Linked DNA regions of Methanococcus voltae PS. Each later gene encodes a partner of the first gene's protein in a complex. Links are inferred from orthologs where the notes say so. Each region holds a gene or a part of one and is shown on either strand. Other genes may lie near its edges.

Region 1 (6,126 bases):
ATAATATTTTATAGTATTCTATAGTATTCTATAGTATTTTATAATCATAGTTTATACTTATTATTATATTCTGTATTTTATATATTCATAAGTACATATTGTAATTAAATATTCTTAACTACATATCCCTAATTACTTAATTTAAAATTAAAAAATTAAAAAGACTTATTAATAGATTAGAAGGTGGAAAAATGCCTAAAATGGTATTATTGCCCAAATTAACAATGTCCTTAGGGGGCTACATTAGAGAAACAGTACAACCTTACGAAGAAGGTGAAGCTGAAGCTTTCCCTTATCAAAATGTTATAGTCGGAAACCCATTAGATGAGCCAGTTAAGATTGATGTACCGGCTTATGATGACGAATGGGTTGAAAGACATAAGGATTTAGGATTAATCGTAGTTCCAATTAGTACCGAAGATGACTTTGTTGGTATTTTTAAGATGGTACAAAATAAGGTTAAAACTACTCAATAATAAAAAGGAAATATAATTAAAAGATTAGAAATAAGAAATACTATAAATTAAAAAAAGAATAAATAAATAATAAAATAATAATAAAATAATAATAATAAAATAAATAAAAAAGAATCAAATCAAAATCTGATGCCTTGGTGAAAATGTGATAAAAGGTGTATTATTTGACCTTGACGACACGCTTTATAATTCTTCAGAATTCGCTCGAAGGGCACGGAAAGAAGCTTTAAAAGCAATGATGGACGCAGGATTACATAATTCAGAAGAAGAAGCTGAAAAAGTTCTTAATCGTATAATATTACAAAAAGGTTCTAATTATAGTATGCACTTCAATGACTTGGTAAAGGCTTTAAAAGGAGACCATGACCCAAAAATAATTGCTACAGGAATTATCACCTATCACAATGTTAAGTTTTCATTATTGCGACCATTTCCGGATACAATAAGTTCTTTAATTAAATTAAAGAGCAAGGGTTTAAAATTGGGCATATTAACTGATGGAGTCACCTTAAAACAATGGGAAAAATTGATAAGATTGTCAATTTGTCCATTTTTTGACGAAGTTATAACTTCAGAAGAATTCGGACTTGGAAAACCTTATCCTGAATTTTTCGAACACGGACTATCTAAAATGAATTTAAAACCTGAAGAAGTTGTTTATATTGGAGATAGGGAGGATAGAGACATAATACCTGCTAAATCTTTGGGTATGAAAACCGTTAGAATATACCAGGGTAAATACAGCGATATAAAAGAAACTAGTGCGAATTATTCAATAAATAGTCTTTCGGAACTACCTGATTTATTGGAGAATATGTAATTAAATCTATAACTTTAAAATTAATCTTAAATTATAACTTTTTTATATTAGGTTATTTATGTTAGGTTAACTCACACATGTTTAAAATTATATTTTTTTTATTAAGTTTACCAAAATTTTCATAGAATTTTATAATAAATTACTTGCAATTTTATTGAATGATGTAACCATTATGTATTAACATTATAATAAGCGTTAATCACTCTTAAATTTCATTAATACTCTTAAAATCTTTTTATTTTAAAAATTTTATTTTTAAGAACGCTTAAAAATAATGTTAGCCTACCTCATACTCATATATATAGTTTTCGACTTGAATTTAGAAGAATTATTTATATAGTGTACGGTACTATATGTATATGACTCACACGAGATGAAAGTATGCCAGAACATATATTGTCAGGGATTAAATCGATAGTAGCGCTAAATTTAAGAAAAGAAGGTAAATTACAACGTGAAATTGCCGACTATCTTGATATGGATCGCTCAATCGTTTCCCATTATTTGCATGGTAGGTATCCCTCCAAGAAAGTAATTGAAGTTTCTGAAAAGATTGTTAAATTACCAATGGAGTTAAGCATACCCATAATAAGTTCATTGAGTGATAATAAACAACTTACTAAGAAATTAATCAATTCTTTGTACAATATTGCTATTATCTACAAATCAAATGCTTGTATTGGTTGCGGAAAGTGTTTAGAGTGTCCTTATGACGCAGTAAGCACTAACGATAATATCGGTATTTCTATAGACCACGAAGCATGCGTTTTGTGTGGCGATTGTATTGATGAATGCCCTGTTTCAGCAATACGGTTCAAAAGTACGGGAGAACCAAAATTTGAGTTAATTTCCCAAGATTTTGAATAGTCATATAGTTCGTGATTGATTTGTTTTGAGATATAATTTATATGGATTATATCAATTATGGTAAATATGTTGTAAGATTGTAGATACCTAACTATTAATCGTAAAGATTAATATCTAAATAATTCATAAATATTATTATGAGATTATCATCTGAATTAAAATTAAATAATTTATATATACGTATATAAATTCATGGATATATCATAACTGTTGACCAATATTACTACGGTAAATTAATATATTTTTAAAATTTGCATTATTAATATTTTTTATGACATCAAATATTAATAAAATACCAATAAAATACCAATAAAATACCAATATCCGAATATCAATAAAATATCTTTATAATCATATAACCCACAAAATACAATTTTAATATTTTTATTATGATAAATTAGCTAAATACGTATAAACTATGTAAAATACCGTTAGTTAACAATTCGTAATACTTATTCGTTGTAGTTATACATATGGATGGAGGCATATAATGAAAAATGTTATTAAAGACCAAAATGACGGCGTCATCCAAATCAAAAGAGAGGGCGTTGAAAGCAGAATCTTAAAATGGGAAGATTGTGTTTGTGTTGGTTGCGGAATTTGTAGCGAAATTTGCCCAACAAAAGCTATAGATATGGGACCTTTAGGTGCTATCTTCAAAGGAGACATCGAAGCTGATAAATTAGATATCTCTGAAAAATGTGTATTATGTGGTATGTGTGCTTGTGCTTGTCCATTTGATGCAATGAACTTGTCAATCAACGGCAAATCAATTAAAGAAATGGAACAATACCCAAAAATAAAAAGAGACATCAAATTAAACCAAGACAAGTGTGTATTATGCGAACAATGTGAAATCGTATGTCCACAATGTGCTATCGAAGTTGAAAGAGAACTTCCTGAAAGAAAAACACTCGTTTTAGGTGAAATTAGCTTTAATGATAAGTGTGTATTATGTGGTATCTGCGCAGAATACTGTCCTGCAGACGCTATTAAATTAATACCAAACGATTTAAACTCAAAAACCTTAAAACCATACAAAGAAATCGTTGTAGATACTGACGCTTGTGTATACTGTAAAGTATGTGAAAAAGCTTGTCCACACAATGCTATCGAAGCAATCTGTTACAAGTGTCCATTAGCAAACAGAATCCCAAAACCAGAAATCTATAAAGAAATCAAAGGACAAACGAACATCGATAAAGATTTATGTGTAACTTGTGGATGGTGTGCTAACATCTGTCCAAAAGACGCTATCGAAGTTCAAAAGCCTTTCGAAGGAGAATTAATTGTTAACGAAAAAGCTTGTAACGCTTGTGGTGCATGTATATCAGTATGTCCATGTAACGCTTTAGTATTCCCTAAATCAGACAAGCAAGGAGAAATTCCTCCAAGAGTTGAAGTTAACCAAGATGTATGTGTATTATGTGGAGCTTGTACACACGCTTGTCCAGTAAGTGCATTGGATGTTAAGAGAACAAAAATAAACATGACTGATGCAAAAGCACCAGCTTGGGAAAAAGCATTCTCAAAATTAGTAAAATAATTTGATAAAATAAAGCTTTTAACTAACATGTTAAACTAATTTATTTGATTATTCAGATTTAAGAGAATAAACAAGTATGGGTAGTCATACACCCTAAAATATACGTAATACATAAAGGTGATTAAATGTACAGTCTTAAAGTGTACCCTGAAAGATGCCACGGTTGTGGAAACTGTGTTGTAGCTTGCCCTGTAAACGCACAAGACGCTGATGTATTCGGTGGCAAAGGTCCAAGTAGTGATGAAAAATTGATAATGAGAATTGAAAATGGGGTAGTAACCGTTTTAAAACCTGAATTATGCGGTGGTTGCGGTGCTTGTATTGAAGCTTGCCCTGTTGATGCAATAGAACTTGAAATTATTAAAAAATAAATAATTAACAATTAATCAATAACTAACTAAAATAAGTTAATAAAATAAAAATTTAATTTTTGAATTATAGCGGTGTAATTCATAAATTAATTATTAACATATTTCATAATCCTTAAAATATCAAAAATAAGTAAAACTAATTCAACTAAAACTTTATTAAATAAGATTTAAGCTTAAAATAATAATAATAATAATAATAATAATAATCCTAATAAAATACTAATCATAAAAAATTTGGTTAATGAGTAACGGATATTAGCCGAATAGGTGATGATATGAAATTCATGCTAAATACGGGTAGAACCATATGGCAAGGTGAAGCCATAGAAGCAGGCAAAAATTTGGAACTTTACAAAAATGCTGCGGCAGTTTGCTACATGAATGCTGGTGATATGCTAAAATTAGGTGTTAGAGACGGTGACACTATTGAAGTTACATCAGAATATGGTAACGTTGTAGTAAGTGTAATAACAACCAAAGAAGAAGCCCCTGCAGGAATGATATTTATACCAATGGGACCTTGGGCAAATAGAATTGTACTACCAGATACAGAAAGTACGGCAATGCCATCATACAAAGGACCTATTGCGGTAGATGTTGAAAAAACCGATAAAAAAGTTTTAATAATGACTGAATTGATGAGACAATCATACCTCGAATAAATTTTGATAATTAGTTAATAATTATTTGATAGTTATTCGATAATTAATTAATAATTAGTTAATAAGTAGTTAATAAAGTACAGTAGTTTCATTAAAAAGTTTCATTAAAAAGTAACATATCATTAATTGACTATAAAAATCAAACAATTCAAAAAGATATCAACTAAATGACCTTAAATTATTAATTACATCTATAATCAAAGTATTCAAAATATTCAAAATATTAAGAAATGCAATAAATACAATAAATTTGAATATTATAAAAATATTCAAGGGTGATTTCATGGAATACATTATTAAAAATGGTACCGTATACGACCCTACAAATAAAGTAGATGGCGAAAAAATGGATATCTGTATCAAAGATGGTAGAGTTGTGGAAAAAGTTTCCAACAACGCTATTGTACTTGATGCAAATAATAAAATCATAATGCCTGGTGGTGTTGACTCACACAGTCACATTGCAGGAGCTAAGGTAAATACAGGTAGGACATTAAGACCTGAAGACAGTAAAAAAGACGTATGGCATAAAGAGGGCTTAAGAAAAGGCTCAGGATTCTCAGTGCCTTCAACATACAAAACAGGATATCAATACTCAGGTATGGGTTATACAACAGTTATTGAAGCAGCTATGCCTCCATTAATTGCAAGACACACTCACGAAGAGTTTGTTGACTTACCTCAAATTGATAAAGCAGCTATGCCTCTATTCGGTAACAACTGGATGGTTTTAGAGTACTTAAAAAACGGCGATTTAAATATGTGTGCTGCTTACGTAGCTTGGCTTTTAAAAGCTACAAGAGGATTTGCAATTAAAATCGTTAACCCTGGAGGAACTGAAGCCTGGGGTTGGGGTAAAAACGTTCACGGTTTAGATGACGAAATCCCTTACTTTGGAATCACACCAAGAGACGTTGTAAGAGGTTTAGCACAAGTAAACGAAATGTTAGGTCTTCCACACTCAATCCACGTGCACCCTAATAACTTAGGTCACCCTGGAAACTGGGAAACTACCCTCGATACGATGGATTGTGTAAAAGATATTAAAGCAAAACCTAAACACGGTAAAAGAGATACCGTTTACTACAATACGCACGTACAATTCCACTCTTACGGCGGTACAAGCTGGAAAGACTGTGTAAGTAAAGGTGTAGAAGTAGCGGAATATGTAAACAAGCATGACCACTTAATGGTCGATATTGGACAAATTACACTCGACGAAACAACCACAATGACCGCAGATGGGCCAATGGAATACGATTTGCACATGACCAATGGTTTAAAATGGGCAAACTGTGACGTTGAGCTCGAAACTGGTTCCGGTGTAGTTCCTTTCATCTACTCGCCAAAAGGACCTGTTTATTCATTACAATGGGCTATCGGT
Region 2 (4,826 bases), on another replicon or contig:
TCATTTGATGACAGCGGAAAGCTCGATAAAGTCAATTTTCACGTTGTGGAAGTTAGAGGATTTGAAAAATTCCTAGAAGGACGATATATCGAAGATGCACCAATATTTACCCCAAGAATTTGCGGAATTTGTCAAGTTTCACACCATTTAGCAAGTGCTAAAGCGGTTGACAATGTATTCGGTGTAAAAATACCTGAAACAGCAAATATGCTCAGAAATTTAATGCAACAAGCTTCAAACGTGCACAGCCACGCTTTACACTTTGGTATGCTTGCTTCTCCAGATTTAATGTTCCCAACTACAGATGACGCTTTAAAAAGAAACCTTTTAGGCGTTGCTGGGGAAAATATGGATATGATAAAGGATTCAATCGCAATGAGAAAAGTAGGTCAAACTATTGTCCAAAAAGTGGGCGGTAGGGCAATCCACCCTGTAACCGCGATAGTAGGCGGACAGTCAAAACCTTTAACTGAAGAAGAAAGAGACGAACTTTTAACATTATCTGATAATCTTGTTGAAACAGCTGAAAGAACATTGAATGTCGGAAAAGAAATGGTTGAAAACTTAAAAGAAAAAGATTTAATGAATCTTGGCTATTTTGAATCATACCACATGGGTTTAGTAAATAATGGCGCTCAGGATATTTACGAAGGAAATATTAGAGTTGTAAACTCAGAAGGTAAAATTGAATACGAATTCGACCCTGCAGAGTATGCAAACTATATTACTGAAGGAGTAAGACCTTATTCATACTTAAAATTCCCTTACTTAACTGAAAAAGGAGAAGGGGAAGGAAAAGGCGCTTATAGAGTTAACACACTTTCAAGATTGAATGTATGCGACAAAATGCCTACGCCAATCGCTCAAAAATACTATGAAGAATTTGTTAAAACCTATGGAAAACCTGCACATCAACCTATGTTATTCCACTACGCGAGATTAATCGAATTATTGTCAAGCTCAGAATTAATAAGAAAATTCTTAGAAGACGATAAAATCGTTGATACAGACGTTAGAGCTGAAGTTGACCCTAAAAATATTACTGGTGAAGGTGTTGGCTGTGTTGAAGCTCCTAGAGGTACATTAATACACCACTTTAAAACCGACGATAGAGGAATTATTAACGACACTAATTTAGTTGTAGCTACCGTTCAAAATAACCCTGCTATGGACATTGGAGTTCAAAAAGTTGCTGAAAAATACATTAAAACACCGGAAGATGCAAAACCTCACATTTTAAACCACATGGAAATGGTTATTAGAGCTTACGACCCTTGTTTATCCTGTGCAACACATACCATCGGTGAAGAACCTAAAATGTTATCCATGGACGTTTGCCAGGGCGGAAAATTAATTAAAACATTGTAATTAATCCTTGATTTGGATAAAATTATAATAAGAACCGTATAATAAGAATTGAATAATACATTTACATAATAGGGGATGTTTATGAATAATTTAAATTCAGAAAATATGTGTAATTGCTGTAATTCAGCTAATTCATGTGGCGGAACAAATGGTATCAGTTGGGACAGAGAGAAATGTGAATATTGTGGTCCTTGTGCGATAAAATGCCCAAATGATGCTATAATGGTTGTAAACCCAAAAGGTCTTGAATTACCTTCTAGAGCTAAAACTGAAAGAGCAAACGAATTTAAAATGTGCGATTTATGTGGAACTTGCGTATCTGCATGCCCAACAGAAGCTTTGCAAATGGGAAAAATTGTACACAATGAAAAAGAATACGATAGGATTGAATTTACACCGAGTCTCTGTGATAGTTGCGGTGCTTGTGTTGAAATCTGTCCACAAAACGTATTAAAATTAAATGAAGAGTATAAACTCAAAGGATTTTGTGTAATGTGTCTTAAATGTATAGACGCTTGTGACAAAACCAAAAAGAACGCTTTATCATTAAAATAATTTTTTTGATAAATGTAGGTATTAGGAAAATTAATATATTTATTAGTATATTTAATATGTAAAATTAAGATATTATATTAAAAAATACCAAATTAACTTAAGATATTACCATTCCTATCTTTAAATTAAAAATAAGTATAAAATAATTATAAAATAATTATAAAATAAGTAAAAATAAGTAAAAATAACCATTAAAATTAATTATATAGCCAAAATATCGGTGATATTATGGAAGAACCAAGAATTGGAGTTTATGTTTGCCATTGCGGTGTTAACATAGGCGGAGTTGTAGACTGCGAAAACGTAGCTAAAACTGCCGAAGGACTCGAAAACGTAGTAATTGCAAGAGACTACAAGTATATGTGTGCAGACCCTGGACAAGAAATGATTAAAAAAGATATCAAAGAATTAGGGTTAAATAGAGTTATTGTAGCAGCTTGCTCACCAAGACTTCACGAACCTACCTTTAGAAGATGTGTTGCAGAAGCTGGTTTAAACCCATTTTTATTTGAGTTCGCTAACATTAGAGAACACTGTTCATGGGTTCATATGAAAGATAAAGAAAAAGCTACCGAAAAAGCGAACGACCTTGTAAGAATGGCAGTAGCGAAATCAAGAGGCTTAGAGCCATTGGACTATCTTAATGTACCAGTGACTAAAAGAGCACTAGTTATCGGTGCAGGAGTTGCAGGTATCCAGGCAGCTCTTGATTTAGGTGACGCAGGTTTTGAAACAATTGTTGTAGAAAAAACCCCATCAGTTGGGGGTAGAATGGCGCAACTCGATAAAACATTCCCTACAAACGATTGTTCAATTTGTATCCTTGCTCCTAAGATGGTGGATGTTGCAAAACACCCTAACATCAAATTGTACTCGTACTCTGAAGTAAAAGAAGTAAAAGGTTATATCGGTAACTTCACAGTGAAAATTGAGAAAAAGCCAAGATACTTAAGCGAAGAAAAATGTACTGGTTGCGGTTCTTGTGCCGAAGTATGTCCTATTAGCGTTCCAAACGAATTTGATATGGGGCTTGGAATGAGAAAGGCAATTTACCAACCATTCCCACAAGCGGTGCCTGCAAAATATACCATTGATATGGAACACTGTATAGATTGTGGTCTTTGTTCAAGAGTTTGTGGCCCTCAAGCAATTGATTATAATCAAAAACCAGAAATCATTGAAGCTGAAGTAGGCTCAATTATTAATGCTACAGGTTACGACCCATACGACCCAACTGAAAAAGAAGAATACGGTTACGGTGTTTACCCTAACGTTGTGACAGCGATGGAATTGGAAAGAATGATTAATGCGTCCGGCCCTACAATGGGTAAGGTAATTAGACCTAGCGATGGTCAAAAACCAAAAAGAATCGCATTTATTCAATGTGTTGGTTCAAGGGATGCTAAAACAGGTCACAGATACTGTTCAAACGTTTGTTGTATGTATGCAATGAAAAACTCACAATTAATCAAAGAAAAATCACCTGAAACCGATATCGATATCTACTACATGGATATAAGGGCATTCGGTAAAGCATACGAAGAATTCTACGAAAGAAGTGCAAAACAATATGGTATTCAATTTATTAGGGGAAGACCTGCTCAAGTATTCCAAGAAGTTGGTAGCGATAATCCAATGATTAGGGCTGAAGATACACTTTTAGGTGAAATATCAGAAAAAGAGTACGATTTAGTAGTCCTCTCAGTTGGTATGGTGCCTTCAGAAAGTGCGGATGACATCCAAAAATTACTTGGCATTTCAAGAAGTGCGGACAGATTCTTCTTGGAAGCACACCCTAAATTAAGACCTGTAGATACTGCAACAGACGGTGTTTACCTAGCGGGTGCTTGTCAAGGTCCTAAAGATATTCCCGCGTCAGTTGCACAAGGTTCAGCGGCTGCTTCGAGAGCTTCAATCCCACTAGCTCAGGGAGAAGTTCAAATCGAACCTATCGTTGTAACCATCGATAGTGAAGTTTGTGGAGCTTGTGGTATTTGTGTACAACAATGCCCTTACGGTGCACCAAGATTTGTTGAAAAAGACGGTAAAATGGCTGTAGAAGTAATTTCTGCACTTTGTAAAGGTTGCGGTACTTGTGCGGCAGGTTGTCCGAGTGGAGCTCTTGAGCAATCTCACTTTAAAACAGGGCAAATTTACAGTCAAATTGAAGGAGCTTTTAAAGATTCATTCTAATTATTAATTAATTTATTATTTAATTTATTAATTTATTAATATTAAAATTAATACTCCTTCCTATTAATTTGTAAAATTTCAAAAAATAATTATTTTTATTTTTATTTTTATTATTTTTATTATTTTTATTAGTATTTTTATTTAATTAGTAACCTAATTCGATTAATCGTCTAAGGTAAATAGCAAATCTTTTCCTACACTCGGGACAGTGTTTTACATAGAGCAAATAGTGTATAACGTTTCCACGGTTTGCTTTTTTCTGCAAAATATCTTTTGGCAAGTGTTTTATATGAGGCGATACATCTTCTAAATCTGACTTATGGTTGTAACCCCTACTAATCATTTCTTTTGCTATTTCGTCATGCCGTTCCTTTATGGTGTCAACTTCAACCTGGTCATACTCTACGTGCTTTGTTATCTGCCTTTTACGTTTTAAAGAGCCTAAAAGCATATGGCTCTCCACATGAGCACTTCCAAGATGTTTTTGACACAAAGCTACCGCGGGATAGTGAGGAAATTGATTGACCATAATTACACCTTGTAATATCGTTAAAATCGTAATTATACAGTAGCTATTAATATTTAGTCTTGTATTAATATATCTACAATAATGTATATATATTATAAGATTTCTATAGTTAAATATTAATAAAAATATGATAAAAATCAATGGTGTTTAAAATGAACCCTATAACGAAAATCTCGGGTAT

Evidence for each region.
Region 2: the proteins of fwdF (region 1) and M2325_RS07895 are in contact, whole or in part, in a cryo-EM structure (PDB 7BKB), measured with the Methanospirillum hungatei proteins. The link is inferred for Methanococcus voltae PS from one-to-one orthologs. Residues at the interface, in WP_011448819.1 of Methanospirillum hungatei: Ser2, Thr3, Leu4, Phe5, Pro6, Lys7, Tyr8, Gln21, Leu23, Leu24, Gln25, Gln26, Asn28, Pro48, Glu49, Thr76, Cys78, Ser79, Tyr80, Cys81, Pro104, Ile105, Lys108, Glu109, Gly110, Thr353, Leu355; in WP_011448822.1 of Methanospirillum hungatei: Ala269, Val270, Pro272, Val273, Ile274, Lys275, Pro276, Met281, Gly282, Met283, Ala284, Pro285, Asp306, Ser307, Cys308, Val309, Lys310, Cys311, Leu313, Phe349, Pro350, Ile351, Glu352, Tyr359, Lys360, Asp363, Val365, Ile366, Asn367, Glu370.

Annotation. Positions count from the first base shown.
Region 1 is NZ_JANUCQ010000001.1:532,051-538,176, forward strand. What follows is about bases 1,724-4,681. They hold fwdF (tungsten-dependent formylmethanofuran dehydrogenase subunit FwdF), read left to right. Parts: upstream 1,724-2,653; coding sequence 2,654-3,709; downstream 3,710-4,681. Other genes in these bases: M2325_RS02525 (4Fe-4S dicluster domain-containing protein), read left to right, coding at 1,724-2,163; M2325_RS02535 (4Fe-4S binding protein), read left to right, coding at 3,835-4,080; fwdD (tungsten-dependent formylmethanofuran dehydrogenase subunit FwdD), read left to right, coding at 4,356-4,681. Outside these bases: M2325_RS02515 (energy-converting hydrogenase B subunit P), read left to right, coding at 192-476; M2325_RS02520 (TIGR02253 family HAD-type hydrolase), read left to right, coding at 622-1,296; more of M2325_RS02525, read left to right, coding at 1,678-1,723; more of fwdD, read left to right, coding at 4,682-4,742; tungsten-dependent formylmethanofuran dehydrogenase subunit FwdA, read left to right, coding at 5,026-6,126.
Region 2 is NZ_JANUCQ010000005.1:68,062-72,887, forward strand. What follows is about bases 1,706-4,633. They hold M2325_RS07895 (CoB--CoM heterodisulfide reductase iron-sulfur subunit A family protein), read left to right. Parts: upstream 1,706-2,151; coding sequence 2,152-4,116; downstream 4,117-4,633. Other genes in these bases: M2325_RS07900 (pyrimidine dimer DNA glycosylase/endonuclease V), read right to left, coding at 4,262-4,633. Outside these bases: M2325_RS07885 (Ni/Fe hydrogenase subunit alpha), read left to right, coding at 1-1,368; more of M2325_RS07900, read right to left, coding at 4,634-4,645; M2325_RS07905 (hypothetical protein), read left to right, coding at 4,798-4,826. UniProt on the Methanocaldococcus jannaschii protein: Part of a complex that catalyzes the reversible reduction of CoM-S-S-CoB to the thiol-coenzymes H-S-CoM (coenzyme M) and H-S-CoB (coenzyme B).